DNA from 4 places in the Hoeflea sp. EC-HK425 genome. Region 3 is predicted to be linked to each of the others. Evidence: predicted binding sites of a transcription regulator. Region 3 holds the regulator's gene; each other region holds the start of a gene.

Region 1 (7,564 bases), 1.1 Mb from region 3:
CACTTGGAGATCAACATAGGAACCTCCAAGCGTAGCGGACGTCCCACCTATGCGAGTTTTTTCAAATGTATCGATGATCGATCTTGCGTAGTTGAAAAGATCGAGTCCTTTCAGGATCAGATCTCGGGACGAAAACAGAGTAATGCTCTTTCCTGAGGCTTCTATGTCACCTGGCGTGGCTTCATAAGGTCCAGCGGACATATGAACTGCAAAAATCCTAAACTCGTCCAATTCGCCAAATTTTTTACCCAAATTATTAAGTCTGCTCTCCATCTCTGGCTTGGAAGGTCGAGAATCGCAGATAAAAACAATGATGGGTTGGGTGTCCTCCGGCCGAAGGCCCAAAATCTCACCAACCCAATGTTTGCCGTCATCGCGCCAACCATCATCTGGAATGCGGATCTCACTAATTGCCGAAACAAGCATGTCTCTTAGAAGGTCTTTTGTCGGAATTGGTAGCGGTGGCTCCGATATTTTGTCTTTCCAGTTGGCCACTGCATCGCTTGCCAAAGGATCCGTTTGGCTCCGGATAAGGTGTCTCAATTGTTCGAGCGTCAGAGCCGCGATGCTGTTCTCGAGGTGTTTTTCTGCGAGATCAACCTCAGATACTCGCGGCGGGGCATCCCAAGATTTGACTGTAGTAACGCCGAAGCGGTAAATCATAATCATCGCTGCGATTGTCAGAGGTAGCACCAAGATTGAAGGTACACCGTTCTCTATAGGGCCAAAGCCCAAAGCTACGGAGACCTTAGACGCAATCGAAACAGGCAGGCTTGAAGACATAGCGGAAAGTCCAGCCAACAAGCATGTGAACATTGTTGATACGACAGTCAGCGCAAATCGCCCTTTTGATGCTCGCATGCGCCAACGCATCCAAAAAAAGAGCAATACAGAGCAGAGAAAGATGAATGCAGACACATAAAAAAGAGCAAGCATGCGAATAAGACCGATTATTTTCGAGTAACTCTGTCGATTCTCACGACTGGGTTAAGATAATTTTCCAAAAGAATTCAATATTAATTACCTAAATGCGGCTCCATGACAAGTTTGGCAAAATGAATCGCACGCATTTTCGATGTGCACCTAATGCATCAGAAATTCGTATAGCTGCGGAGCAATAAACAAACTCCCCTCTCACCCCTCACAAGAAACTCTGCGGATCTATATCCACCTGCACCTGCACCGAGCCGCGCGGCTTTGGCCCCTGGCCGAGCATCGCGCGCACAAACCCCTGCATGTCCTTGCCCCGTTCGCCATGCACCAGCAGCCGGAAGCGGTAGCGGCCACGGATCAGGGCCAGCGGGGCTTCCGCCGGGCCCAGCACCATGATGCCGGGCGCGGCAGGCGCCGCGGCGCGCAAGCCCCGCGCGTGGGTCTCGGCCTCGGGCCGTGTGGCGGCCGAGACGATCACCGAGGCGAGGCGGCCGAAGGGGGGGAGCATCGCCCGGTTGCGCTCGTCGGTCTCGCGTTCGTAGAACGCCTCCGGCTCGCCCGAGGCCAGCGCCTGCATCACCGGGTGCTGCGGCTGGTAGGTCTGGATCAGGCCCAGGCTCTTGCGCCCCGAGCGCCCGGCCCGGCCGGTCACCTGCGACAGGAGCTGATAGGTCCTCTCGGCGGCGCGCGGGTCGCCGTTCGACAGCCCCAGGTCGGCGTCGACCACGCCCACCAGCGTCATCAGCGGGAAATTGTGCCCCTTGGCCACCAGCTGCGTGCCGATGACGATATCCGCCTCGCCCTTGGCGATCGCCTCGAGCTCGATCCTCAGCCGCCGCGTGCCGCCCGCCATATCAGACGACAGCACGATGACGCGCGCATCGGGGAAATGCTTGTCGGCTTCCTCGGCGATCCGCTCGATCCCCGGCCCGCAGGGCGTCAGGTGGTCGAGCGCGCCGCAGGACGGGCAGGCCTGCGGCGTGGGTTCATTGTGGCCGCAATGATGGCACTGCAGCTGGCCTCGGAACCGGTGCTCGACCAGCCAGCTCGAACAGTCCGGGCACTCGAAGCGGTGGCCGCATACCCGGCACAGCGTCAAGGGCGCATAGCCACGCCGGTTGAGAAACAGCAGCGACTGTTCCTTGCGTTCCAGCGTCTCGGCCATGGCTTTCAGCAAGAGCGGCGACAGGAACCCGCCGCGCGCCGGCGGAGAACGCCTGAGATCGACGAGTTTGAGGTCCGGCAGCCCGGCATCGGCATACCGGCCCGGCAGCAAAAGGTGGCTGTAGCGGCCCTGCTGCGCGTTGACCCGGCTTTCGATCGACGGCGTCGCCGACGCCAGCACCACCGGAATTCGGGCGAGCCTGGCGCGGACCACCGCCATGTCGCGGGCGTTGTAGAACACCCGGTCTTCCTGCTTGTAGGCCGGGTCGTGCTCCTCGTCGACGATGATCAGCCCGAGATCATGAAACGGCAGGAACAGCGCCGAGCGCGCGCCCGCCACCACGCTGACGCGGCCCTCGGTCACCTGCCGCCACACCTTCTCGCGCATCCTCGGCGCCAGTTCCGAATGCCATTCCGCCGGCCGCGCGCCGAAACGGTCGTGAAACCGGTCGAGAAACTGGGCCGTTAGAGAGATCTCCGGCAGCAGGATCAGCACCTGCCGTCCGGCCCGCACGGCTTCCGCGATCGCCTCGAAATAGACCTCGGTCTTGCCCGAGCCGGTGACCCCGTCAAGCAGCGTCACCCCGAACCCGCTTTTTGCAACCGTTGCCCTGAGCGCGTCCGCGGCCTCCGCCTGACCGTCCTCCAGCAGCGCCGGCTGATAATCGGGATCGGGCTGAGGCACCACCGGCGGCGGCGGCAGCTTCACCGGCTCGAACACCCCTTGCGCGAAAAGCCCGTCGATCACGCTCGGCGTCACGCCTGCCGCATGCGCCAGCCCGCTCTTGCTCCAGGCCAGCCCGTCGCCCGCCTGCTCAAGCACCCGTTCGCGCGCCGCCGTCAGCCGTTCCGGCCGTGTATCGGTGAGCCGCAGCGCATCGATCATCGGTTCGGGATCGAAGGCGGCCGGCGCCCGCAGCGCCATCCGCGCCACCAGTCCCGGCGGCGACAGCGTGTAGGCCGACACCCAGTCGATGAAGCGGCGCATCGGCTCGTTGACCGGCGGGCAGTCGAACACCTGGGTGATCTCGCGCAGTCTGTCCGGATTGACCTGGTCGGCCTCCCCGTCCCAGACGATCCCGGCCACCAGCCGCGGCCCCAGCGGCACCTGCACGATCTGCCCCGGCCCGGCGTCCACCCCCTCCGGCAGCGCATAGGAATAGGCGCGCTCCGCCGGCATCGGGATGAGCACGGGAACAACCTTGCGGGGGAACAGCCCGCCTTCAATTTGTCGCGAATCTTTGGCCATGTGGCGTGACCTTGCCCCCGCTTTGGGCTAAAGGGAACCCGGAATTGTTAAGAGCGCCCCGGACAATCCCGGCTGGCGCAGCTTGGGAGTGTGAAATGAAATTCTTTGTCGACACAGCCGACGTGAACGAGATCCGGGAACTCAACGATTTGGGCCTGATCGACGGCGTCACCACCAACCCTTCGCTGATCATGAAATCCGGCCGCGACATCCGCGAAGTCACCAAGGAGATCTGCTCAATTGTCGACGGTCCGGTCTCCGCCGAGGTCGCCGCCACCGAATATGACGCGATGATGAAGGAAGCGGCCGTGCTGGCCAAGATCGCCGACAACATCTGCATCAAGCTGCCGCTGACGCTCGACGGCCTGAAGGCCTGCCGTGCATTGACCTCCGACGGCCACATGACCAATGTGACGCTGTGCTTCTCGGCCAACCAGGCGCTGCTCGCCGCCAAGGCTGGCGCGTCCTTCATTTCGCCCTTCATCGGCCGCCTCGACGACATGGGCATCGACGGCATGGACCTGATCCGCGAAATCCGCCAGATCTACGACAATTACGGCTTCGAAACCGAAATCCTCGCCGCCTCGATCCGCACCGTGGGTCACGTCAAGGAAGCCGCCCTGATCGGCGCCGATGTCGCAACCATCCCCGCCTCGACCATCAAGGCGCTGGTCAAGCATCCGCTCACCGACAAGGGCCTCGACGCGTTTCTGGCCGACTGGAAGAAGACCGGCCAGACCATCGCCTGATCCGGCTGGCCGGATCACGTTCCATGAAATGAAGCTGAAGCGGCCCGGTCACCCCGGGCCGTTTTGTCATTCCGGGTCAAGGCAAGCAGTCAGGCCGGGGCCGTCACGTGCTGTGAGAAAGCGTTGGTGAAACGTCTCGAGCGCCTTGCGGCTCAGGCCGCCTGGCTCCAGCCCTTCGGGGCCGGCTCGAAGGCCCGGTCCGCGTCTTTCGCAAGCCCGTGCACGGTGTGATACTCGAGCGCCCGGACCGCTTCCGCGGGGTCGCCATCGAGCGCGTCGGGCATGATCGGTTCTCCGACCGTGAAGCGGAACGTGTGGTGCTTCTTGTTGAGCAGCTCGTGAAACACGGTCATGTCGCGCAATTCGGTCGAATGTTTCGACAGCCAGTAGAACAGGCCGGAATTGCGCGCCGAGATATTGACCGGCACCACCGGCAATTCATGCCGCTTGGCCAGCGTCACCGCCGACAGCTTCCATGGGCGTTCCGTCAGCCTGCCCTCGTGCCAGAAGGCGATGCGGCCTGACGGAAACAGCACCGTGGCCTTTCCATCCTGCACCGCGCGGTTGGTCAGCTGCAGGGTTTCGCGGGTCTTGTCGCGGCTTTTGTAGTCGTCGCGCCACTCGACCGGGATGATGATTTCGTTGAAGCGCGGGCTGACCCGCACCGCGTCGCGGTTGGCGAAAATCATCATGTCGGGGCGATGGCGGCTCAGGAAATCATACATCGCCACGCCGTCGGCGATGCCGGTGGGGTGGTTGGCAACCAGCAGGAAGCCGCCTTTTTTCGGGATCCGCTCCTGGCCGCGCGACTGGATGTCGAGCTTCAGAATGTCGCTGAGGTGGCGAAACGCCTCGTGACCGGACATGGTGCCGATGGCGTCGGCCATGCGCACTGCGGCGCCGTACTTCAGCGTCGCATAGAGAAACGGCCGCATCACCGGCCAGGCCGGGTGCGCCACCAGACGGCCGCCGCGCTCGGCGATCAGCCGGTCGATGATATGGCCGGGGCGGCCATGGGCCAACACCTGCAACCGGTCTGAAATCTCAGCCACATACGCCATGGATTCGACTCTCTTTCGTCCGCCTGACAAAACCTATGGCAACCAATTATGATGCCATGATGACATCAGTCCGCCGGATCCGTTTACCCCCCGCTAAGCCCACTATGCAATAGTTGGCGCCAAGTTTGGCCGCAGGTGTGGCCGCCCGGTCGCACCACGGAGCGTTCCGGTAGGCCGTTGCAAATCACGGATCCATCATGAACCAGCCTCTCGTCATTGCCGCTCCCGACGTCATTGCCGAACAGCAGCACTGGCTCAACCAGCTGACCGATGAGCGGCGCCTGTCGCCCAAGACCGCCGACGCCTATGAACGCGACCTGCGCCAGTTTCTGGGGTTTCTGACCACGCATCTCGGCGGTCCCCCACGGATCGCCGACCTCGCCGATCTGCGCCCGCTCGACCTGCGCGCCTTCATGGCCGAACGGCGGCGCGGTGGTGCCGGCGCAAGAACGCTGGGACGCGGACTTGCCGGGATCCGGTCGTTCCTGCGCCATCTCGAACGCAAGGGCATGGCCAATGCAGCCGGCGCTTCGGCCACACGCGCGCCGCGCCAGCCCAAGTCGCTGCCCAAGCCCCTGAGCGCGCGCGATGCCCTGCGCGTGGTCGACACCGACCTCCAGATGTCGGACGAACCCTGGATCGCCGCCCGCTCGAGCGCCGTTCTGACCCTGCTCTATGGCTGTGGCCTGCGCATTTCCGAGGCGCTGTCACTGACGGCGAATGACCTGCCGCGCGACGGCGAAACACTGAGGATCACCGGCAAGGGCGGCAAGACCCGCATCGTGCCGCTGCTGGCTGTGGCCAGACAAGCCATCGCCGAATACCGCAGGCTCTGCCCCTATTCGCCCGGTCCCGATCAGCCGATGTTCCGCGGCGCACGCGGCGGTCCGCTGCAGCCGGCCATCGTGCAGAAGGAAATGCGGCGCCTGCGCTCGGCGCTCGACCTGCCCGAGACCGCCACCCCGCATGCGCTCAGACACTCCTTCGCCACCCACCTTCTGGCTGGCGGCGGCGATCTCCGAACCATCCAGGAACTGCTCGGCCACGCCAGCCTGTCGACCACCCAGGTCTACACCGGCATTGATGCCAGCCGGCTCATAGACATCTACGACCGGGCCCACCCCCGCGCCTGAGCCAAACAGCCGGCCCGAACAGCTAGCCCGAACACCTGAACGGGCACAAATTTCCAGCCGCCCCTTGCATCAGGCGGCAGTTCCGGTCGAAACCGTGCATGGTTCCTTTCGATCAACCGTCAGCAAGCAGCGATAAAGCCATGTCCGTCTCCGATATTCTCCCCATCGTTCTCCGCATCGCGGTGATCTCCGTCATCATCTATTTCCTGATCGCCTTCGGGCTGATCCTGTCCCAGGGTGCCTCAGACAAGATTGCCGGCGAAACCATCGATTTTTCCGGCCAGACGGCGGGCGCAAGGCCCGAACCCGCGCCCTTGCAGACCTATCAGGCGCGCGACGGCGCCACGCTCGGCTATCGCCACTACGGCAGCGGAAACGCCGATACGCCGCTCGTCATCTTCATCCACGGATCGGGCTGGCATGGCGGCGCCTATGACGGGCTTGCACGGTCCATCGCCGGGAAGGCCGGCGTCGAGGTTGCCCTGCCGGACCTGCGCGGCCATGGCCCCGACCCGCAAACCCGCGGCGACATTGCCCATGTCGGCCAGTTCGAGGAAGACATCGCCGATCTCGCGGCGCTGCTGCGCAAACCCGGCCAGCCACTGGTGCTTGGCGGCCATTCGAGCGGCGGCGGACTGGTCGTCCGCTTTGCCGGCGGAGACCACCGCTCCACGCTCGACGGCGCGGTGCTGCTGGCGCCGTTTCTCAAGTACAACGCCCCCACCACGCGCCCTAATTCCGGCGGCTGGGCCCGGCCGCTGACCCGCCGCATCATCGGTCTGTCGATGCTTAATGCCGTGGGAATCACCGCGCTCAACGGCCTGACCGCGATACAGTTCAACTTCCCCGCCGAGGTGCTGAACGGCCCCGAGGGCGGCACTGCCACCACGAGCTACAGCTACCGCCTCAACACCGCCTATGCACCGCGCAACGATTATCTCGCCGACATTGCCACGCTGCCGCCCTTCCTGCTGATTGCCGGCGCAGACGATGAATCCTTCGTTGCCTCGGGCTATGAGCCGCTGATGAAAACCGTCAACCCGGACGGCCGCTACCGGTTGCTTGACGGGCAATCCCATCTCGGCGTGATCGACGATGAGCGCACCGCGGAATTGATCGCCGGATTCCTTGGCGATTTGCCCGGCGCGCGCCGGCCGTAAGCCGGGCCCCGGACCGGCAGACGCGGGCGATTAACGTCCGGTTTACCAAGGACGGAAGTTCACAGCGGGTTAACCGGATTGTCAGCCCGCGGACGGTAAGATGACGGGTCAGATC
Region 2 (7,564 bases), 2.3 Mb from region 3:
GGCGAATCCGGCTCCGGCAAGACGACGCTGCTCAACTGCATTTCCTCGCGGCTGACGCCGACCTGCGGCACGGTCCACTACCGGATGCGCGACGGCGCGACTGCCGACATCTACAAGATGGCCGAGGCCGAGCGGCGCTACCTTATGCGCACCGACTGGGGCTTCGTGCACCAGAACCCGATCGACGGCTTGCGGATGACGGTCTCGGCCGGCGCCAATGTCGGCGAGCGGCTGATGGCGGTGGGGAACCGGCATTACGGCAACATCCGCAACACCGCGATTGAATGGCTGTCGCGGGTCGAGATCGACGAGGACCGGGTTGACGACCAGCCGCGCACCTTCTCCGGCGGCATGCGGCAACGGCTGCAGATCGCCCGCAACCTAGTGACCGAACCGCGGCTGGTGTTCATGGATGAACCCACCGGCGGTCTAGATGTCTCGGTTCAGGCTCGGCTTCTCGACCTGTTGCGCGGGCTTGTCTCCGATCTCGGCCTCGCCGTCATCGTCGTCACCCACGATCTCGCCGTGGCCCGGCTTCTGTCTGACCGGATGATCGTGATGAAAGAGGGCCGGGTGATCGAGGCGGGCCTCACCGACCGGGTGCTTGACGATCCGCGCGCGCCCTACACCCAGCTTCTCGTTTCCTCGATCCTGCAGGTCTGAATCATGCACACGCTCCTTGTCGCTTCGGAAGTTCGAAAAACCTTCATCATGCACATGCGCGGCGGTGTCGAACTGCCGGTGGTCGCCAATGTCTCGTTTTCGCTGAAGGCCGGGTCCTGCGCGGTGCTTGGCGGCCCGTCGGGCGTCGGCAAGAGCTCGATCCTGAAAATGCTCTACGGCAATTACGGCACCGACAGCGGCCAGATCTTGGTGCAACACCATGGCCGCCATGTCGATGTCGCCAGCGCATCCCCGCGAACGGTGCTCGAAATCCGGCGCGACACGATCGGCTATGTCAGCCAGTTCCTGCGCGCGGTGCCGCGTGTCTCGGCGCTGGATGTGGCGGCGGAGCCTCTGCTGATCCGGGGCGTGGCGCAGGATGTCGCCCATGAGCGGGCGCAGGATCTTTTTGCCGAACTCAACCTTCCGGAAAAACTCTGGTCGCTGCCGCCGGCGACGTTTTCGGGCGGCGAGCAACAGCGGGTCAACATCGCCCGCGGCTTCATCACCGATCATCCGATCCTGCTACTCGATGAGCCGACGGCGTCGCTTGATGCGGCGAACCGTGCGGTCGTCATCGATCTCATCGCCCGCAAGAAGGCGGAGGGTGCGGCGCTTCTGGGGATTTTCCACGATCACGATGTCCGCAACGCGGTAGCCGACCATGTCATCGACGTCTCGGCCTTTGCCGCTGGAAAGTCCGCGGCATGACCAGATTGTCGGAAACGCCTCTGGTGCATTCTACCGCGAAAATCGTTGACTCGACGCTCGGACGCTACACCGAAGTCGGGGCCAATTGCACGGTGTCCCATTCAACCATGGGCGACTACTCCTACTGCGTCGAGAATACCCAGATCGCCTATGCAAAAATCGGCAAGTTCGCCAACATAGCCTCCCATGTGCGGATCTATGCCAGCATGCACCCGATGGAGCGCGCCTCGCTGCATCACTTCAGCTACCGCTCGGCATGGTACTTCGAAGGCGAGAGCGACGACCAGGACTTCTTCGACTGGCGCGCAGGCCAGGGGATCACGATTGGCCACGACACCTGGATCGGCCACGGCGCCGTGGTGATGCCCGGGGTAACAATCGGTAACGGCGCCAGCATCGGCGCGAACGCGGTGGTGACCAAGGACGTGGCCGATTTCGCCATCGCCGTCGGCGTGCCGGCGCGAACCATCCGGCAGCGCTTTTCCGACGCTATCGCCAGCCGGCTTGATGCACTCGCCTGGTGGGACTGGGAGCATGAGAAGCTACATGCGGCGCTCAGGGATTTCCGGACATTGCCGGCTGAAGAGTTTCTCGAGCGGCACGGAGGTTAGACCTCTCCCTGCCAGCACTCCTCGAAAATCAGCTCATCGAGTGGCAGCCTGCGGTTCCAGCCTTTGACCTCCAGTTCGGGCCGTTCGTAGAGCTCGTCGACATAGCCCAGACAAAGATAGGCGACGATCTCGATCCGCTCAGGGATGCCGAGAATGGCCTTGAGGTCCGCATCGCGAAAGATGCTGACCCACCCCATGCCGATGCCCTCGGCGCGGGCTGCGAGCCAGAGATTCTGCACCGCGCAGACGGTGCTGTAGAGATCCATGCTCGAATTGTGGGTGCGGCCCAAGACCACATCGCCGCCGCGGTCCCGGTCGCAGGTGACGCAGATGTTGAGCGGCGCCTTGCGGATGCCTTCGAGTTTCAGGAACTTGTACCTGGACTGCCGCTCCCCGGTAAACATGGCCGCGGCTTCCTCATTGGCGCGGGCAAAGGCATCGGCGACCCGATCGCGAACGGTCTGATTCCTGATGGTGATGAAGTTCCAGGGCTGCATGAAGCCAACCGACGGCGCGTTGTGCGCGGCTTCAAGCAGCCGCCGGAGCACATCATTCGGTATCGGCTCCGGAAGGAACTGGTCGCGCACGTCGCGGCGCGTGAAGATGGCCTTGTAAACGGCGTCACGTTCACCTGTTGTGAATGGTTGTGCTGCAGCCAGCATTGATGTCTTCGGCATTGTCTGATCCCCAACAATCCGTGAAAACCCGCCGCGCTGTCCATGCGCGGCAAGGCTATGACATCTGGCCGGTCTTCTGACTTCGGTTCCGCCGGCAGGCGCGCCTTCCCGGATTTCCCAGTGGCGTCTTGCGCTTGCCGTCCCCGTCACAGCGTTGGGCACGTTCCGGAATTGCACCGGATTCCCGATTCTCCCGCACAATGCAGGCACCAGATGCAGCCATAGGGTCATGACCGGGGCCTGAGCGCAAGCCGGAAAAACAAGGAAAACAAAGGGTTTTGACATATCCGGACGGGCAGCTGTGGATCGTAACAAAACTGACATCAAACCGACATCGGCCCTTCATACGGCTGGGCTAGTCCAATCCTCGAAAGTCACGAAACCCGCCGTGACCCATGGGGATTTGCTTATGCTTGAATTGACCGATGTGACCCGCCGCTTTGGCGCCAACACCGCTGTTGACTCAGTGACCCTGTCTATTCCCGAGGGGCAGATGGTCGGTATCATCGGCCGCTCCGGCGCCGGCAAGTCGACCCTTCTGAGAATGATCAACCGACTGACCGGCGTCAGCGGCGGAGTAATATCCCATCACGGACGTCCGGTCTCGACGCTGACCGGGCGCGAACTGCGCAGCTGGCAGCGCGATTGCGCCATGATCTTCCAACAGTTCAACCTGGTCCCGCGTCTCGACGTTGTGTCCAACGTGCTGCACGGGACACTCAACATGCGTTCGACGTTCGCAACCATGTTCAACCTGTTTCCACGCGAGGACATCCTCAGGGCGATCTCGATCCTCGAACGGCTCGGCGTCGCCGAGAACGCGCCGAAGCGGGCCGAGGCGCTTTCTGGTGGCCAGCAGCAGCGGGTGGCGATCGCTCGGGCGCTGATGCAATCGCCGAAGCTTATCCTCGCTGACGAACCAATCGCCTCGCTCGATCCGCTCAATGCCCAGATCGTCATGGATGCGCTCAAGGACATCAACGAGCAGGAAGGTATCACGGTGGTCACCAACCTTCACACGCTCGACACAGCACGCAATTATTGTGAGCGCATCATCGGCATGGCAGCCGGTAAGGTCGTCTTTGACGGCAGGCCGGAGGAGCTGACCACGGAAGCAGTTCGCGCGATCTATGGAGCGGGTGCCGACGGCGAGGAAATCTCTGAATCGATGACGTCCACCAGCCTGCACGCACGCGGGCGTCCGGCCGACGTCAAAGCGAAACTCACTCCTTCCGGCGTAGCGCTGGAATCGATCTGACCTCGCGGTTGCCGGGACCATCCTGCGGTTCCGGCCCGAGACGCCAGTTTTCCTACCCCACTGTCAACCCTTGTACGGAGACTAGATTATGATGAAGACCATCCTCGTGGCCGCCACGGCAGCCCTCTTGTCCACCAGCGCTTTCGCGCAGGACGCGATCACCGAATTCCGCATCGGCATCCTCGGCGGCGAAAACGCCCAGGACCGTCTGACCTCGAACGAATGCCTGCGTGCCTATGCCGAGGAAGCCCTTGGCGTTCCGGTCAAGCTGTTCACGCCGGCCGATTATGATGGCGTGATCCAGGGCATGCTCGGTGGTTCGATCGATATGGCGTGGCTCGGAGCTTCCTCTTATGCCAAGGCCTTCCTGACCGATCCTGAAGCCGTAGAGCCGGTTCTGGTCAAGACCAACCTCGACGGCTCGTTCAGCTATCACTCGATCGGCTTTGCCCGCAAGGACCGTAACATCACCTCGCTGGATGATATGAAGGGCAAGGCTTTCGGTTTTGGTGATCCCAACTCGACCTCGGGCTACCTGATCCCATCGATCGAAATTCCCCAGGCAACCGGTGCCTCCATGGAGAGCGGCGACTATTTCGGTGAAGTCAAGTTCACTGGCGGTCACGAGCAGACCATTGTTGCGGTTGCAAACGGCGAAATCGACGCCGGCGTGACTTGGGCCGATGGCCAGGGCAACTGGGAAGACGGCTACAATTCGGGTGCACTGCGCAAGGCAGTCGACTCCGGTCTCGTCGACATGAATGACATCGTGGAAATCTGGAAGTCGAAGCCGATCCCTGAAGGTCCGGTCACTCTGCGCAAGGCGCTGCCGCAGGATGTCAAGGACAAGATGATCGAACTCGTCGGCTCGATGCACGAGAAGGACGCACAGTGCGCCTACAACATCGCTGCTGGCGAAACCGCCGGTTTCAAGCCAATCACCCATGACGCTTACGAGACCATCGTTGCCGTCCGCAAGGCGCAGAGCAACTAAGGTTTCCAAAACTATCGCGGGGGGCCGTCCGGCTCCCCGCTTTCTATTCAGGAAGGGCGTCCGCCGATGAGCGATATGACCACACATCATGGCGGCAGCGCCGCCTCGATGGCCATCCGCGAAAATTATCTGGCGATGGCCCGCCAAAAACAGATGTATGGCGGTATCCTGCTGATCGTCTTCATCGCAATGATGGTGTCAGGCTTTCAGCTTGCGGATGCGCGCAATGCCGGCGGTTTCTGGACCGGCTTTACCCAGGTGTTTGACTTTCCCTCGGAGGTTCTGGCCGAGGGGATCGAGAAGGCGGCGTTGCTGCCTGCGTTGTTTCTGGAATTCCTTCCGTCGCTCATCGAAACCCTGAACATCGCTGCCGTATCCACATTGATCGGAGCCGCCTTTGCCATCGTTCTGGCGCTGCTCTCAACCAGGGGGCTGGCGCGCTGGCCGCGACTGATCCCGCTGTTCCGGCGGTCGATGGACGGCATGCGCGCGATCCCGGAAATCGTCATTGCGCTGGTGCTGATCTTCATCCTTGGCGGCGGACCTGTCCCGGCGATGATCGCGATTGCCTTTCACACCGCCGGTGCGCTCGGCAAGCTTTTTTCCGAGGTCTCGGAGAACGCCGATCTCAAGCCGGTCGAGGGCTTGTCGTCGGTAGGGGCGAGCTGGATCCAGAAAATGTGGCTCGGGGTCATCCCGCAGGTCGCGCCGAACTGGCTGTCCTACGGATTGCTGCGTTTCGAAATCAACATTCGCGCTTCCGCCATTCTCGGTTTCGTCGGCTCGGGCGGCATCGGTCACGATCTCAGGATCGCCATGCAGTGGGGGCAGGGGCGCTACGACGAAGTGGTGGCGATCTTCATCCTGCTTTTCGTGACAATCGTGTTCTTCGACCAGTTGTCGAGCCACTACCGCAACCGTCTGGTCAAAGGACACTGACATGACCATTCTCGATACGGCGACGCTCACACCGGACGACTTGCGCCAGCATGTGCTCAAGGGGTTCAGCCGCAAGCAAATGATTGGCTTCGGCGCTCCCGCGCTGATCCTGGCCTACCTGGTTTACGTGTTCTTCGCGTTTGACATTGCCGGCATCGCTTCGCGTGCAAGGCTCGACAATGCGGCGATCCTGGTTTCGGACTTCTGGTCCCACAAGACCCATGTGACGCGCGACAACCGCGTCAACGAAGTGACGGTCGCCATCGAGGGCGAGAACAAGGGCACCTATCCCGAAGGCATGCTGCCTGACTGGGTGACCATGCAGGACGGCGTGACGCGGATCGACCTCGACCGGGGCCATGAAGTGATCTTTGATGCTGATGGCGCGCGCTACACCGTTCCCGGCTACGGCGTGATCGACATTTCGCCCCAGGCAGGCAAGCTGCAACTTGTCCTGCCGGAGGGCGGAATCCCCGACTGGATCAATGCATCGGACACCCGCGTGTCGGTGACCACCGAACAGGGACGCTTCAGCTACACCCGCAACCGCACCGAAGTGTTCAAGTACCAGGCCGGGTGGGAGCTGTTCTTCTTCACGCTGGACAGCCCGTTTTACGGAAAGTCATTCGTCGAGCTGGTCAAGCTTGCAACGATTGGCGAACGGATCACGCCGGATCGCTCGAATCTCTCAGCGATGCTGCATGACTTCTGGACCAATGCGATGTGGCGGCATGGCGATGTGGCGTGGGCTTTGTTCGAGACCGTACTGATGGCTTTCCTCGGCACCATGGGTGCGGCCATGATTGCCCTGCCGCTGGCGTTTTTCGCAGCCACGAACTTTTCGCCGTCGCGTCCGATCCTGTTCACGCTGCGGCGGGTCTTCGATTTCCTGCGTGGCGTCGATGGCCTGATCTGGACCATCATCCTGTCGCGTGCCTTTGGGCCGGGGCCGATGACAGGCGCGCTGGCCATTTTGCTGACCGACACCGGCACCTTCGGCAAGACCTTCTCCGAGGCCTTGGAAAACATCGACAACAAGCAGGTGGAAGGCGTCCAGTCGACGGGTGCGTCGCGCATTCAGCAGGCCCGTTTCGGCGTCATCCCGCAAGTCACGCCTGTGTTTTTGAGCCAGGTTCTGTATTATTTCGAATCGAACACCCGCTCCGCCACAATCATCGGCGCCATCGTTGGCGGCGGCATCGGGTTGTTGCTTACCCAGGCCATCGCCACCCAGAAGGATTGGGAAGAGGTGAGCTACTACATTATCCTGATCGTGCTGATGGTGATGGCGATGGACACGTTGTCGGGCTGGCTCAGAAGCCGCCTGATTGGACGAACGGGGCACGCATGAGATACGCGATCTACTTTGCACCGGAGGCCGCTTCGTCGTTTGAAGCGCTGGCTGCCACTTGGCTGGGCCGCGATGCGGCGACGGGAAAGCCCGTCGAGCATCCCGACCTCGAAGGGCTCGGCGCAACCGAGCTGGCCGAGATCACCGGCCCCGCCCGCCGCTATGGCTTTCACGCAACGCTGAAGGCCCCGTTCCGCCTGGCGGAAGGTGCCAGCGAAGCGGACCTGACCGACGCCATGGAAATCTTCGCTGAGCAGACCAGCACGTTCGAGATTCCGGCGCTGAAGGTCGGCCGGCTGGAAGGCTTCCTGGCGCTTGTGCCGGCTGGTCCGGCGCCTGCGCTCAATGCACTCGCCAATT
Region 3 (7,564 bases):
TCTATCGTGTCACAGGGCACACATTGACCATTCAGGGTTGGCCGGTCAGGGCTGGCCGGTCCCACTTTTCAACCGGCCATATAGGTACTGATCGCTGAAAGCGCCAGAGGCGCTACAGAACGCCCATGCACCAGCGCATGATCGCCTTTTGCGCATGCAAGCGGTTCTCCGCCTCGTCAAACACCACCGACTGCGGCCCGTCCATCACACCGTCGGTGACTTCCTCGCCGCGATGAGCCGGGAGGCAGTGCATGAAGAGAGCATCCGGATTGGCCTTCTGCATCAGTGTTTCATTGACCTGGTAAGGCACGAAGATATTGTGGCCGCGCGCCTTGTGTTCCTGGTTCATCGACACCCAGGTGTCGGTGATAACGCAATCGGCACCGTTTACCGCGCGATCAGGATCGGCACTCATGTCGATTTCCGCGCCCTGCTTGCGGGCCCACTCGACGAATTTCGCCTCGGGTTCCGACCCTTCAGGCGTTGCGATCTGCATGCGGTACCCGAACTGCGCAGCCCCCTCGATGAGCGAATGGAGCACATTGTTGCCATCGCCCGTCCAGGCCAGCGTCTTGCCCTTGATCGGGCCGCGATGTTCCTCGAACGTCAGAATGTCGGCCATGATCTGGCAGGGATGCGTGTCGTCGGTCAGGGCATTGATGACAGGCACCGTGGCATGTTCGGCGAGTTCGAGCATACGGGAATGATCCAGCGTCCGGATCATGATGATGTCGACATAGCGCGAGAGAACCTTTGCCGTATCGGCAATGGTTTCGGCCCGACCGAGTTGCATCTCCGTTCCCGACAGGAACAGCGTCTCGCCACCGAGCTGCCGCATGCCGACATCGAAGGAGACACGAGTGCGTGTCGAGGGCTTCTCGAAGATCATGGCCAGCATCTTGCCAGCGAGTGGCTTGTCCGCTTCGGTCGCCGTCTTGGCGGATCGCGCCGCGTCGAGCATGGCACGCAACTCTCCGGCGCTGACGGCGGAGAGATCGAGAAAATGCCGGGTGCTGGCGGATGGGGTCTTGGTCATAAAATCCGGTCCGTTTAGTTGGCTGCACCGTTGCGGGACAGCATTTCGAGCGCGGCCTCTGTCTTTGCGAGCGCTTCGCGGGCTTCTTCGGCGGTCACGATCAAAGGCGGCAGCAAACGGACGACATTGTCGCCGGCCGGGACTGCCAGAAGATGCTCACTGCGCATCGCCGCAACCAGATCCGCATTGGATTTGGCACACTTGATACCGAGCATCAGGCCGGAGCCGCGGACGTCCGCAATCAAATCCGGATAGCGATCCTTGAGTGAAGCCAGTCCCTGCCTGAGCACCAGAGCAACATCATTGACGTGCGGAAGAAATCCATCGTCGAGAATGATATCCAGCACGGCATTGCCGACCGCCATGGCAAGCGGGTTGCCGCCATAGGTGGTGCCGTGGGTACCGAGCGTCATGCCGTCTGCCGCACTGGCCGTGGCCAGGCAGGCGCCAAAGGGAAAACCGCCGCCGATGCCTTTTGCCACTGCCATGATGTCCGGCTCAATGCCGGCCCATTCATGGGCGAACAACTTGCCGGTCCGGCCCACACCCGACTGAACCTCATCAAGGATCAGCAGGATGCCATGTTCATCGCACAGCTCGCGCAGGCCGCGCATGCATTCATTGGGCAGCGGACGGATACCGCCCTCGCCCTGCACCGGCTCGACCAGAATGGCGGCTGTTTCACTGGTAATCGCCGCCTTCAGCGCCTCATGATCGCCAAATGGAACCTGATCAAAGCCTTCAACCTTCGGCCCGAAGCCTTCGAGGTACTTTGGCTGGCCTCCGGCGGCAATCGTCGCCAGGGTCCGGCCGTGAAAGGCGCCCTCGATGGTGACTATGCGATAGCGCTCGGGCTGGCCATTGACGAAGAAATGACGCCGCGCGGTCTTGATGGCACACTCCAGCGCCTCGGCACCGGAATTGGTGAAGAAGACCTTGTCGGCAAAGGTCACTTCGGTCAGCCGTTGGGCGAGGCGGGACTGATCGGGGATCTCGTGCACATTGGATAGGTGCCAGAGACGATCGGCCTGGGCCTTGAGCGCCCCAACAAGATGCGGATGGGTGTGGCCAAGGGAATTGACCGCTATGCCGGCGGCAAAATCGAGATACCGCTCGCCCTCGGGTGTTTCCAGCCAGACGCCATGTCCGCGCTCGAACACGATCGGAACGCGGTTGTAAGTGTCATAAAGCGGCTTGGCTTCAGCCATGGCGCTTCTCTCCCCCTTCGAGAACGGACAATACGGCACCGCCCTTGCCTTGCGACCGCTACGGCGAGACAAGGCAGGGCATGCCGGAAAACCAAAATGCCGCCCTTTCCGGGGCGGCGTGGGCACTATTTACAATTAGGGCATGCCTGTCAATGAGACAGCAGGCGCGGCTCGGGCCACGGCGATCGCTCCGGTCATTCGCCCAAGCAGCCGGGGATATCACCCCCAAGTCAACGCTGAATGGTGAGAATTGATACCCACCTCCTAAGTTGGGGAAAACCGCAAAAAGGAATCAGCATGATTCGGCTGACTCTTGTCACGGAGTCCGCCGACCACTAAGTTGAAGGCATGAAATAGACGTTCGCGGCGGACACTATTCACCTCACTGTAACCGAGCGTTCGAGTTCCGGTCTTCCGGGGCGACGGTGAGGGATTCTGCCATCCCGGGATACGGGATACGGGGAGAGTATTGCATGAACTGGACTGATGAACGGGTTGAAAGACTCAAGAAACTCTGGGCGGACGGGCTCAGTGCCAGCCAAATCGCGGCTCAGCTGGGCGGCGTCAGCCGCAACGCGGTGATCGGCAAGGTGCACAGGCTCAACCTGCCCGGTCGCGCCAAGAGCGGCGGGCAGGCATCGGTGCGCACCAAGCGCACGACCGCGGCGCCGCGCGCACCGAATTATGCCGGGCGGACAGCAAGCCAGACGACAACCAGAACCGTCAGCCGATCGAGTGGCGGCGCAGCCCTGAAGCAGGATCTGGATGTCGTTGCATCGGAAGAGATCGACACCCGTCCGATGGAGGATGTGGTGGTGCCGATTTCGCGCCGGCTCTCGCTGGTGGAGCTTTCCGAGCGCACCTGCAAATGGCCGGTCGGTGATCCGCTGCAGGAAGGTTTTCACTTCTGCGGCAATGATTCCGGCGATTCCTCGCCCTATTGCGGCTATCACGCCAAGATGGCCTTCCAGCCGTCGAGCGAGCGCAAGCGCGCCCGCTGAATTGATATGCCTCTCACAGGCAAAAGGTTTGGATTACGAAAAAGCCCGGGTTGAAGCCGGGCTTTTTCGTTGGAGCTCTTGTCTGAGATGGCGGTAAATCCCGCGTCAGCCCTCGATCGAGTAGCCCGCGCCGCGAACGGTGCGGATGGTGTCGCGCATGCCGGAGAGATTGACCGCCTTGCGCAACCGGCCGACATGCACGTCGACCGTGCGCTCGTCGACATAGACATCATGACCCCAGACACCATCGAGAAGCTGGGCGCGGGAATAAACCCGGCCGGGTGAACTCATCAGGTATTCGAGAAGCCTGAACTCGGTCGGCCCCAGCTTGATGTCCCGGCCACGGCGCTTGACCCGGTGGGTTTCGCGATCGAGTTCGATATCGCCGACCTTGAGCAGGCTGGAAATGACTTCCGGACGGGCGCGGCGCAGCATGGCCCTGACACGGGCCAGCAGTTCGGGCGTCGAGAACGGCTTGACGACGAAATCGTCCGCACCCGTGGCCAGGCCACGAACCCTCTCGCTCTCCTCGCCACGTGCGGTGAGCATGATGATCGGCAACCGTTCGGTTTCGGGCCGGGCGCGCAGACGGCGGCACAACTCGATGCCGGAGATGCCCGGCAGCATCCAGTCGAGGATCAGCAGATCCGGAACCCGCTCCTGAAGTGCAATTTCAGCCTCGTCACCGCGCAGCACGGTGTCGACCTCGTAGCCTTCAGCTTCCAGATTGTAGCGAAGCAGCACCGAAAGTGCCTCTTCGTCCTCAACCACAGTAATACGTGGACTCATCGCCATGGGTCATGCACTCCGTAGCGCTCTCAGTCCGAACCCGGTGCGGGCGCGACCATGGTGGCGGTATCATCGTCCTTCGGCCGTTCGGCTGCCAGCTGCTCGCCGGTGGCCACGTAATAGACCGTCTCGGCGATATTGGTGGCGTGATCGCCGATCCGCTCAATGTTCTTGGCGCAGAAAAGCAGGTGGGTGCAGGCAGTGATGTTGCGCGGATCTTCCATCATGTAGGTCAGAAGTTCGCGGAACAGCGAAGTGTAGATCGCGTCGATCTCCTCGTCACGCTCGCGGATCGAATTGGCGAGATCGGGCGAACGGGTTGCAAAGGCGTCCAGCACTTCCTTGAGCTGAGTCAGAGCCAGTTCGGCCAGATGCTCGAGGCCGCGGACCAGCTTGCGCGGCTGGGCCATGGTGTGAACGGCGATCACCCGCTTGGCGATGTTCTTGCCCAGATCGCCGACCCGCTCAAGATCGGAGGCGATCCGGATCGAGCCGATGATCTCACGCAGATCCGAGGCCATCGGCTGGCGCTTGGCAATTACCAGAACTGCCTTGTCGTAGATTTCACGCTCGCCATTGTCGAGCAGCAGATCTTCGGAGATGACGCGCTGGGCTGAGCCGGTATCGGCATTGACCAGGGCCGCGACGGCGTCGGCAACCATGCGCTCGGCAATGCCGCCCATTTCCGACAGCCGGCGCGTCAGGAAACGAAGGTCATCATCATAAGAAGTGACTGTGTGTGCTTCGGGCATGGTTTGATCCTTCAATCCTGTAATCGTGACGCAAAAGGCAGTCGCATTAGCCGAAGCGGCCGGTGATGTAGTCCTGGGTCAGCTTGTTGTCGGGATTGGTGAACATCTTGTCGGTATCACCTTCCTCGACAAGATAGCCCAGATGGAACATCGCCGTGCGTTGCGATACACGGGCAGCCTGCTGCATCGAGTGGGTCACGATCACGATGGTGTAATTGACGCGAAGCTCGTCGATCAGTTCCTCGACCTTTGCGGTGGCGATCGGGTCGAGCGCCGAGCACGGCTCGTCCATCAGAATGACTTCAGGGCTTACGGCGATGGCGCGTGCGATGCAAAGCCGCTGCTGCTGGCCGCCCGACAGACCGGTGCCCGGCTCCTGCAGACGATCCTTGACCTCGTTGAAAAGGCCGGCCTTGATCAGGCTGCGCTCGACAACTTCGTCCATCTCCACGCGGGTCGAAACCTGGCCGTGAATGCGCGGTCCGTAAACGATGTTTTCGTAAATGGACTTGGGAAACGGGTTGGGCTTCTGAAAGACCATGCCGACGCGTGCCCGCAATTCCACGACATCGATCATCGGGGCGTAGATGTTTTCGCCGTCCAGCGTGACTTCGCCGTTGACCCGGCAGATATCGATCGTGTCATTCATCCGGTTAAGACAGCGCAGAAAAGTCGACTTGCCGCAGCCAGAGGGTCCGATGAGCGCCGTCACGCTGTTCTTGCGGACATCGAGATTGACATCAAAAAGCGCCTGCTTTTCGCCGTAGAAGACGCTGACGTCGGTGCCGCGCATCTTGATCGCGGATTCCTCGATGGCAGCATCAACCGCTTTTTCAGTCGCCGCTTCAGACATGATGTTCATCTCCGTCTTCCCTTCAACAGTTTCAGTATACTCAGGGCTTGGTTGATTCAAAGGTGACAGCCGGGTCCTACCAGCGGCGCTCAAAGCGTCGGCGCAACAGGATGGCGATGGCGTTCATGACGAGCAGGAAGATCAGCAGGACAATGATCGCGCCCGATGCCCGCTCGATAAAGGCCGGGTCGCCCCGCTGGGTCCAATTGTAAACCTGGACCGGCAGTGCGGCAGCCGGGTCGAAAAAGCCTTCGGGCGGCGCAGCAGGATACTCACGCACGAATGCCACCATGCCGATCAACAGCAATGGTGCCGTTTCACCCAGTGCCTGGGCCAGACCGATGATTGCTCCGGTCAGGATGCCGGGAGCCGCGAGCGGCAGCACATGGTGGAAAATGGCCTGCATTTTCGAAGCGCCAATTCCGAGCGCCGCGTCACGGATCGATGGTGGGACTGCCTTGAGTGCGGCGCGCGTGGCAATGATGATGGTGGGCAGCGTCATCAACGTCAGCACCAGAGCACCGACAATCGGAGCGGACTGCGGCAGGCCGACGAAATTGATAAACAGTGCCAGACCCAGAATACCGAACACGATAGAAGGCACAGCAGCGAGGTTTGCAATGTTGACTTCAATAAGGTCAGTCCACCGATTCTGCGGCGCAAACTCTTCAAGATAGATCGAGGCTGCGACACCGATTGGCAGCGACAAGGCCAACACTATCATCATCATGTAGGCAGATCCGAGAATGGCAACGCCGAGGCCAGCTGCTTCCGGCCGGGTGTCAGAGGCGTCAGGCGCGGTGAAGAAAGCCCAGTTGAAGCGAAGGTCCAGAATTCCGGCTTCCTTCAGCCTGTCGGCAAGAACCAGCTGCTCGGGCGAAATGTTGCGGTCGAGTGCCGCGCTTTCCATGGTCACCCTGCCCTTGAAGTAGCCGTCGATACGACCGGACGCGAGGAGATCGAAGGAAATCGTTTCGCCTATCTGGTCGGGGTTGGCCAGAATGAAGCGGCGCAGTTCAGCCGGGGCTTCCCCCGAAATGAGCGCAGCCGCTTCATTCGGGTTGACGCCTTCGGCCGCAAATCCGCGTTTGTCTAGCATGTCCTGCACAGCAGTCTTGATCAGAGGCTGGATCGTGAAAGTCGTGATCTTCTGCAGATCCTCTGGCGCGCGGTTGCCATTCTTGTCCAGCTTTGCAGGATCAAGATAAACGTCCAGGGCGATATAGGTCTGGTTGAAGGACGACAGACCGTTCGACAGGATCGATGCCATCAGTCCTACAAGCGCGAAAATACCAATTGCAACGGCCGCAAGGCCCATCATCCGGAAGCGCTTCTCCGCCGCATTGCGTTTGCGGGTACGCTCTCCAACATTCAAAAGCGAGCGTCCGGTGGTGCCAGCCCCGGCGGAATGATCGGCGGTGATTTCGGTCATTCGTATTGCTCCCGGTATTTGCGCACAATGTAGAGCGCCAGAACATTCAGGCCGAGCGTGAAGACGAACAGGGTCAGGCCAAGCGCGAAGGCCACAAGGGTCTCGGGGCTGGCAAACTCGGTGTCTCCGGTCAACTGGCTCACGATTTTCACGGTGACGGTTGTCATTGCCTCAAAGGGATTGAGGTCAAGGCGAGCCGCAGCCCCTGCCCCCATGACGACGATCATGGTTTCGCCGATGGCGCGGCTGGCAGCCAGCAGGAAAGCCCCGACAATTCCCGGAAGAGCGGCAGGGAGGATAACCTGCTTGATGGTTTCCGACTGGGTAGCGCCGAGGCCATAGGAACCATCGCGCATCGCTTGCGGCACAGCATTGATAATATCATCGGACAATGACGAGATGAACGGGATCAGCATGATGCCCATCACAAGGCCGGCGGTCATCACCGATGCTGACGACGTTCCAAGGCCCAGCGGCTGGGCTATCCAGTCGC
Region 4 (7,564 bases), 2.2 Mb from region 3:
CGCCGACGAGGCCGAGAACGGTGGATTCGCGGATATTGATGTCCCAGCGGAAGACGCTGATGCCGGCAAAGGCAGGCATGATCTGGGGCACGATGCCATAGGCCATCACCTGCCAGCGGCTGGCGCCGGTGGCGGTGATCGCCTCGACCTGGGTGGGGTCGATCTCCTCGATCGCCTCGTAGAGCAGCTTGGCGCAGAACCCGATCGAGCGGAAGGCGATGGCGAGAAGCCCGGCGAAGACGCCGGGGCCGATGACGGCGACCAGCAGCAGCGCCCAGATCAGCGAGTTGATCGAGCGCGTGGCAACGATGATGAACAGTGCGATCGGTCGGATGAAGGTGGCGCTCGGCGTGGTGTTGCGGGCTGCCAGAAAGGCCACCGGCACCGCCATCACCAAGGCGAGCAGGGTGCCCAGCGTCGCCATGTTGAGCGTGTCCCAGAGCGGGCCCCAGAGCTTGTCCATGTACGACCAGCGCGGAGGCCAGGCGCGACCGCCGATGTCGGCGGCAATGCGCGGGGCATCCCAGACGAAGAACCATGTGGTGGCATCTGATATGCGCTGCCAGCACCACATGAAGACGGCCACGCCTGCGAGGTAGGCGGCCCAGCGCGCAAGCGTCTGGTTGCGGTTGCGCAATTGCCAGATTTTCGCGCCGCTCGCGTTTTGTGAAACCGGCATTACTGCACCTTTGCCCTGATGATGCCGGAGAGGTATTCCAGCACCATGACGGTGACGATGATGATCAGCAGGATCGCTGCCGCCGTGTCGAACTCGTAGCGGTCGAAGGCGGTGTTGAGCGTGGCGCCGATGCCGCCGGCGCCGACCAGCCCGAGAACCGCGGATTCGCGGAAATTGATGTCGAGGCGGTACATCGACAGGCCGATCAGCCGGGGCATCACCTGCGGCTGGACCCCGTAATTGATCCATTGCATCCATGTCGAGCCGGTGGCGCGGATGGCTTCCGCCTGTACCTTGTCCATCTCCTCGATGTCCTCGGCCAGGAGCTTGGCGAGGAAGCCGATCGTGGCAAACGACAGGGTGAGGAAGCCCGCGAGCGGGCCGAAACCGAAGATCGCCACCAGCAGGATGGCGACGATGATCTCGTTGAGTGCCCGCGACAGTGCAACAATGCCGCGGCAGATCAGATAGACCGGCAATGGCGCGATGTTTCGCGCGGCCCCAAGCCCGATCGGAATCGAGATCAGGATGCCGACCACGGTCGAAGCAACAGTGATGATAACACTTTCAAGTATGCCGTCGCGGATATCGGTGCCGCGCGAGACGAAATCGGGATTGAAGAACGAGGCGATGAAGGCCCAGCCGCGGCTCAGGCCCTCGGCGACGCGGGACCAGTTGACGTCGATCGAGGCAGTGGCCAGCACGAGATAGACCGCGGCTGCGATGAAAAGACCCCAGCGCAGCGTCGGATTGGAGATCAGCGGCGGCTTCTTCCAGGTGGTGCCGAGCCTGTCTTCAAGCAGGACCGCGCTCATGCAACGGGTTCCTCAGCTTCCGCATCTTCATCGTCGACTTCGCGTATGGTCGCGTGCCAGTCCTCTTCGCCGTAGATGTTGGTCAGCACGTCCTCGGTCATTTCGACCGGCTTGCCGTCAAAGGCGAGTTCACCCGCCTTGAGGCCGACGATGCGCTCGACGAACATCTGCGCCAAAGCCACGTCGTGGATGTTGATGACGGCGGCGAGATCGCGTTCGGCGCAGAGTTCGCAGATCAGGCGCATGATCTGGCGCGAGGTCTTCGGATCGAGCGAGGCAGTCGGCTCATCGACCAGCAGCAGACGCGGATTCTGGATGAGCGCGCGGGCGATGCCGACGCGCTGGCGCTGGCCGCCGGACAGTTCGTCGGCACGCTTGTCGGCCATGGCCAGCAGGCCGACCCGGTCGAGCAGGCGAAACGCCTCGTCGACATCGGCTTGCGGATATTTGCGGAAATAGGAGCGCCAGAAACCGACATAGCCGAGGCGTCCTGAGAGTACGTTCTCCATCACGGTGAGGCGCTCGACGAGGGCGTATTGCTGGAAAATCATGCCCATCTTGCGCCGCATCTTGCGCAGTGCCCCGGAACCGAGAGCGGTGACATCGGTGCCGTCGAGGATGACGCTGCCTGATGTCGGCTCAACCAGCCGGTTGATGCAGCGGATCAGCGTCGACTTGCCGGCGCCGGATGGACCGATCAGCGCCATGACCTGGCCTTTCGGCACGGTCAGCGTGACGTTCTGGAGTGCCTTGTCGCCGGTGCGATAGGTCTTGGACAGGTTCTTGAGTTCGAGCATGGGGCCCCGTCATGAAACAGAACGGCGCCGCGCGAAAACGCGCGGCGCCAGAGGGAAGGGGATTACCCGCAGGTGTATTCAACACCATTGGCCGCATCGATCTTGCGAACGACTTCCCAGAAATCCTTGTAGTTCATTTCGAGGAACTGGCCTTCGTTGGACTTCTCGAACTCCTTCTTCAGCGAGGATCCTTCCCAAGGGAAGGTGAAGAAGGCTTCCTTGATCTTTTCCTGAAGCTCGGGCTTGAGGTTGTAGACAACGCCGAAGCCCGTCGTCGGGAAGGTCTGCGACTTGTAGATCGACTTGACCTGATCGGCGGTGATCACCTCACGCTCGATCATCCGGCTCATCACCGAGTTGGCGATGGCAGCAGCCGGATAATCCTTGTTGGCGACGCCGAGGATCGAGTTGTCGTGCTTGCCGGAGAAGGCAGGCTCGAAATCGGTGCCGGCGACCATGCCGTACTCGGCTTTCAGCAGTGCCGACGGCGCCTTGAAGCCGGAGTTCGAGGTCTCCGAGGTGAAGGCCATGGTCTTGCCCTTGATGTCCTCGACCTTTTCCACGCCGGAACCCGGATAGGTGATGATCTCCATCTCGTAGCCGAAGCCGCCATCTTCCGAGGCCATGATGGTGAAGGGGCGGAAGCCGGCGCAGTTGACCGCAAGCGGGTTGGAGCCGGTGTTGAAGCCTGCGATGTGCAGGCGGCCCGAGCGCATGGCTTCGATCTGGGCGGCGTTCGACTGGACAGGGAAGAACACCGACTTCTTGCCCGTGATCTTGTCGAGGTGGGTCAGGAAGTCGGACCAGGCTTCCTTGTAGACGGCAGGATCCTCCACCGGCGTGTAGGCGAAAATCAGAGTGTCCGGATCGATGAGCTCGGCCGCATCGGTCGGAATGTCGGCGATCATGTCGCCGTCAACGTCGCAATAGCGTTCATCGAGCGTTCCGCGCTCGCAATCGGCAGCGGATGCGGCCAGCGGCGCCGCGATTGTCAGGGCAACACCGGCGATGGTGCTCAAAAGCAGTGATTTCAAGGTCATGATCTTCCTCCCAAATGGCATTTCGTTTCTCCCGCGCTGACTATTCTGGGTCAGCGGCGAAATGGCAAGCGATTATGACAGGTCATCTGTTTGAATTAACAGGACTGAAGCTGATCGCGTTTCGCGAATACGAGCCAAAACGTGACAGTTTTGCGACAGAAAATCGAAGAAAACGAAACAAAAACGGACCTGTAACGAAAAGGCGCGGCCTGCCGCCGCGCCGTCCTGTTCCTGTGGAAAGTCAGAGCGTGACGTCAGACGGTGCCGCCAAGCGAGCTCTCCAGCGCCACCATTTCCTGGCCGCCCGCCATCAGGTCCTGCAACTCGTCGGGGGTGATCTGCCCGCGCTGGGCGGTTCCCAGCGTCTTGCCGCGGTTGAGCACGGTGAAGCGGTCGCCAACGGCCAGCGCATGACGGACATTGTGTGTGATGAACACCACGGCAATGCCGTCCTTGCGCACCTTGTCGATGGTGGCGAGCACGTTTGCGGTCTGGCGCACGCCGAGCGCCGAGGTCGGTTCGTCGAGGATCAGCACCTTGGCGCCGAAATGCACGGCCCTTGCAATCGCCACGGTCTGGCGTTCGCCGCCTGACAGCGTGCCCACCGCCTGGTCCGGCCCGCGCAGGTTGATGCCCATCTTGCGCATTTCCTGCATGGTGATCTCGTTGGCATAGGCATGGTCGAACAGCTTGAAAGGGCCGAATTTCTTTTCGGGTTCGTTGCCCATGAAGAAATTGCGGCTCACCGACATCAGCGGGATCATGGCCAGATCCTGATAGACCGTGGCGATTCCTGCCGAGATCGCGTCGCGCGGGTCTTCGAAATGCATCGGCTTGCCTTCGAACAGGATCTCGCCGCGGGTCGGCTTGTGGACCCCGGACATGGTCTTGATGAAGGTTGACTTGCCGGCGCCGTTGTCGCCGAGCAGACAATGGCATTCGCCTGGATAGATCTCCAGCGAGACGCCGTTCAATGCGATCACCGAGCCGAAATGCTTCTCGATGTTCTTCATTTCAATCAGGGGAGCGTGTTCCGGGTTCATCTCATCTCTCCCCCGTGATCATGCGTCTTATGTAGGTGTTGAGCACCACGGCGAACAGTAGGATGACGCCGAGGAACACCCGGAACAGCGAGCTTTCGACATTGGCAAAGAACAGGCCCTGCTGGACCACGCCGAAGATCAGCGCGCCCAGGGCCGCACCGATGACCGAGCCGTAGCCGCCGGTCAGCAGCGCGCCGCCGATGACGACGGCGATGATGGCCTCGAATTCCTTGAGCAGGCCGCGATCTGCGCCCGCGGAGCCGAACTCCATCACCTGGCAGGTGGCGAAAACGCAGGCGCAGAAGGCAGTGAACATGAACATCAGGATCTTCACGCGGTTGACGGGAACGCCGACATAGCGCGCAGCCTGGGCGTCGCCGCCAGAGGCAAAGATCCAGTTGCCGAATTTGGTTCGGGTGAGCAGGAAGTGTCCGAAAACCACCAGCATGAGCGCCCAGACAATCAGCATCGGAATGCCGTCGACGACCGGCTCTCCTGCGCGGTTGCCGCGCTCGAACACCGCAATGATCCCTGCGTCACCGAGCCAGGTGAACAGTCCTGTGAGGATCTTGCCGCCAAAGAGAGCGGCCAGCCAGTCACCTTCGGCCGCCTTGTCGATGCCGCCGATGATGGTCTTGCGCTCGATCAACTGCGGCAAATAGATCGTGAAGCCGCGCAGGATGAACAGGAACGCCAGCGTGACGATGAAGCTCGGCAGGCCGGTGCGCACGACGATGATGCCGTTGAGCGCGCCGATGGCAATACACAAGGCAAACGTGATCAGGATCGCCTGCCATACCGGCCAGCCCAGTGTGATAGTGAAGATCGCGATCATCATCCCGGCAAAGCCAATCATCGAACCGACCGAGAGGTCGAATTCGCCGGCGATCATCAGCAGGCAGGCGCCCACGGCGATGATCATGAACTGGGCGGAGACGACGGACCAGTTGAGAACCCCTTGCGAGGAGAACATGCCGCTGTCTCCGGCAAAGATTGCGAAAAGCACGAACACGATCACCGTGCCGCAGATGCCGCCCAGTTCAGGCCGGATCAGGGCTTTGCGCAGGGCCGATGTCTGCTTGATGCGTTCGTCGCTTGCGGGTGCGTCAGCCGTATCGGACATGAGGCCTCACAGACGTTGATTTGAATGGGAAACTGCAAGAAATGGCAGCGGCGCACAGGGGCGCCACTGCCAGGGAGGAACCCTTAGCGGTATTCGCCCGCATATTTCTCAACCATTTCAAGTCCGTCGGCGGTGACGAAGCCGGGGCCGGAATTGATGTTGTTGCCCGGCAGCACGCCGTACCGGTGGTAGTTGGTCAGCACCACCACAGGCAGATAGGCCTGCAGGAACGGCTGCTGGTCGATGCCCCAGTTGATGGTTCCGGCCTTGATGCCTTCGACGATGTTGGCGCCGAGGTCGAAGGTACCGAAGTAGATCTGACCGGCCATGCCGTTTTCCTCAAGCGCCAGCAGCGTCGGGTCGGCGCTTGTCGGGCCAAGCGTCAGAACGGCGTCGGTGTCCGGGTTGGAATTGAGGTAGGCCAGCACGCGGTTCTTGATTTCAGCCGGATCCTGACCGGAATCGATCATCTGGTTGCCCAGCTCCACCCCGAGCCCGTCGGCAAAGCCCTGGCAGCGCTCGGTCGAGGACGGCGAGGAGATGTAGTGGTTGACGCAGAGGAAAGAGCCGACGCCGTCGCCCTTGGCGCGCAGGCCGGCTGCATGGCCGGCGTCATATTCGGGCTGACCGACATACATCAGCGCGCCGACTTCGCGGGCCTGGTCCGGGGTGCCGGAATTCATGATGATGACGTCGACGCCGGAATCGACAGCTGCCTTGATCGGGCCGGACAGCACGTCGTAATCGGCCAGGGTGGTGATGATGCCGTTGGGGCTGGAAGCCGCTGCCTGTTCGATGATGCGGGCCATGTCGGCGAGGTCGCCGGTGGGCGGATTGCGGTACTCGACTTCCACATTCATCTGCTTGCCGGCCAGCGCGATGCCGTTCTTGATGGTGTTCCACCAGCTGTCGCTGTCAGGGGCGTGGCTGACGAGCACATAGCGCTCGCCTTCGGCGGACGCCGTGGCGGCGCTCAGCACCGGTGCTGCGAACACCGCAACGGCCAATGCGAGCTTCTTGGTCAATGACATCATGATCTCCTCCCAGAGTTTTCGTCGAATGAATGGAAAGTCCGGCCTCCCGCCGTCTCTCGATGATCAGGAAACCACGAATCAACCCGTTTTGCAACCGGTTGCAAAATGGAAACCGAAATTCTTGCTTTCGCGAGGCATTCTGGGCAGTAATGAGGGAAGGTCCGAATGTATGCGGGCCACAGAATGGAGACGCTGCTCAATGCCGCCAACGCTGAAGGATGTCGCCGAAAGGGCAGGGGTGTCGCGTGCGGCGGTATCGCGCACCTTCACCGATGGCGCGTCGGTTTCGCTGAAAATGCGCAAGAAGGTCGAGAAGGCCGCCACTGAACTCGGTTACAGTCCCAACGCGCTGGCCTCGAGCCTGACCACCGGTCGGACCAAGCTGATCGGCCTGGTCTCGAACAACTTCCACAACCCGATCTTTCTCGAGGTGTTTGATCTGTTCACCCGCGGCCTGCAGGAACGAGGCTTGCGACCGCTCCTGGTCAATTTGTCGGATGAAACCGATCCCGCCAACTCGATCCGTATGCTCAGGCAGTATTCGGTCGACGGTGTGGTGGTGGCCTCATCGACGCTGCCGCCGGGGTTCGCCAAGGCGTTCCGCGATGCCGGCGTGCCGGTGGTGCACAGTTTCGGCCGTTATGCCAGTTCGCCGGAAGTGCATGTGGTCGGCATCGACAACGCCGAATGCGGGCGGATGGCGGCGCGCGAGCTGGTCCGGCGCGGCTACCGCGACGTGGCCTTTCTCGGCGGGCCGGAATCCGCAACCTCGACCCAGGACCGGTTTCGCGGTTTCATGGAAGAGCTTGCGCAGCACCCCGGCATTTCGCTTCGGCACTCCTTCGCGCAAGCCTATTCGTTCAACGCCGGCCGGGCGGAGATGCTTTCGCGCCTGAAGGACACGCCGGCACAAGCCTATTTCTGCGGCGATGACGTTCTGTCTATCGGCGCGCTCAGCGCCATATCAGACAGCGGGCTGAAGGTGCCCGGCGACATCGGCATCATCGGGCTCAACGACATGGAGATGGCGGGC

The links. Region 3 encodes PhoB, which activates phosphate uptake and scavenging genes when phosphate is short. Its sites were predicted from a motif close to TGTCATNNANCTGTCAT; they were not measured.
Region 1: SPHINGO391_RS23975 (1-acyl-sn-glycerol-3-phosphate acyltransferase) is a predicted target of PhoB. The motif match lies at 5,205-5,221, and genes of this name have one in related genera.
Region 2: phnC (phosphonate ABC transporter ATP-binding protein) is a predicted target of PhoB. The motif match lies at 2,981-2,997, and genes of this name have one in related genera.
Region 4: phnD (phosphate/phosphite/phosphonate ABC transporter substrate-binding protein) is a predicted target of PhoB. The motif match lies at 3,473-3,489, and genes of this name have one in related genera.

The regions. Positions count from the first base shown of each region.
Region 1 covers NZ_LR701572.1:4,461,908-4,469,471, reverse strand. The annotation lists gene SPHINGO391_RS23990 (hypothetical protein) at 1-936, opposite strand, end outside; gene SPHINGO391_RS23985 (primosomal protein N') at 1,142-3,346, opposite strand; gene fsa (fructose-6-phosphate aldolase) at 3,442-4,095, shown strand; gene SPHINGO391_RS23975 (1-acyl-sn-glycerol-3-phosphate acyltransferase) at 4,248-5,156, opposite strand; gene SPHINGO391_RS23970 (tyrosine recombinase XerC) at 5,354-6,289, shown strand; gene SPHINGO391_RS23965 (alpha/beta fold hydrolase) at 6,430-7,449, shown strand; gene SPHINGO391_RS23960 (TraB/GumN family protein) at 7,550-7,564, shown strand, end outside.
Region 2 covers NZ_LR701572.1:1,008,478-1,016,041, forward strand. The annotation lists gene phnK (phosphonate C-P lyase system protein PhnK) at 1-663, shown strand, start outside; gene phnL (phosphonate C-P lyase system protein PhnL) at 667-1,374, shown strand; gene SPHINGO391_RS07535 (DapH/DapD/GlmU-related protein) at 1,371-1,985, shown strand; gene bluB (5,6-dimethylbenzimidazole synthase) at 1,982-2,662, opposite strand; cobalamin riboswitch at 2,711-2,891, opposite strand; gene phnC (phosphonate ABC transporter ATP-binding protein) at 3,072-3,920, shown strand; gene phnD (phosphonate ABC transporter substrate-binding protein) at 4,012-4,914, shown strand; gene phnE (phosphonate ABC transporter, permease protein PhnE) at 4,981-5,853, shown strand; gene phnE (phosphonate ABC transporter, permease protein PhnE) at 5,855-7,204, shown strand; gene SPHINGO391_RS07565 (DUF1045 domain-containing protein) at 7,201-7,564, shown strand, end outside.
Region 3 covers NZ_LR701572.1:3,347,176-3,354,739, forward strand. The annotation lists gene argF (ornithine carbamoyltransferase) at 113-1,036, opposite strand; gene SPHINGO391_RS18855 (aspartate aminotransferase family protein) at 1,051-2,244, opposite strand; gene SPHINGO391_RS18860 (GcrA family cell cycle regulator) at 2,718-3,245, shown strand; gene phoB (phosphate regulon transcriptional regulator PhoB) at 3,351-4,034, opposite strand; gene phoU (phosphate signaling complex protein PhoU) at 4,064-4,786, opposite strand; gene pstB (phosphate ABC transporter ATP-binding protein PstB) at 4,833-5,648, opposite strand; gene pstA (phosphate ABC transporter permease PstA) at 5,716-7,071, opposite strand; gene pstC (phosphate ABC transporter permease subunit PstC) at 7,068-7,564, opposite strand, start outside.
Region 4 covers NZ_LR701572.1:1,131,049-1,138,612, forward strand. The annotation lists gene phnE (phosphonate ABC transporter, permease protein PhnE) at 1-679, opposite strand, end outside; gene phnE (phosphonate ABC transporter, permease protein PhnE) at 679-1,494, opposite strand; gene phnC (phosphonate ABC transporter ATP-binding protein) at 1,491-2,291, opposite strand; gene phnD (phosphate/phosphite/phosphonate ABC transporter substrate-binding protein) at 2,354-3,331, opposite strand; gene SPHINGO391_RS08130 (ATP-binding cassette domain-containing protein) at 3,586-4,344, opposite strand; gene SPHINGO391_RS08135 (ABC transporter permease) at 4,376-5,497, opposite strand; gene SPHINGO391_RS08140 (sugar ABC transporter substrate-binding protein) at 5,581-6,528, opposite strand; gene SPHINGO391_RS08145 (LacI family DNA-binding transcriptional regulator) at 6,731-7,564, shown strand, end outside.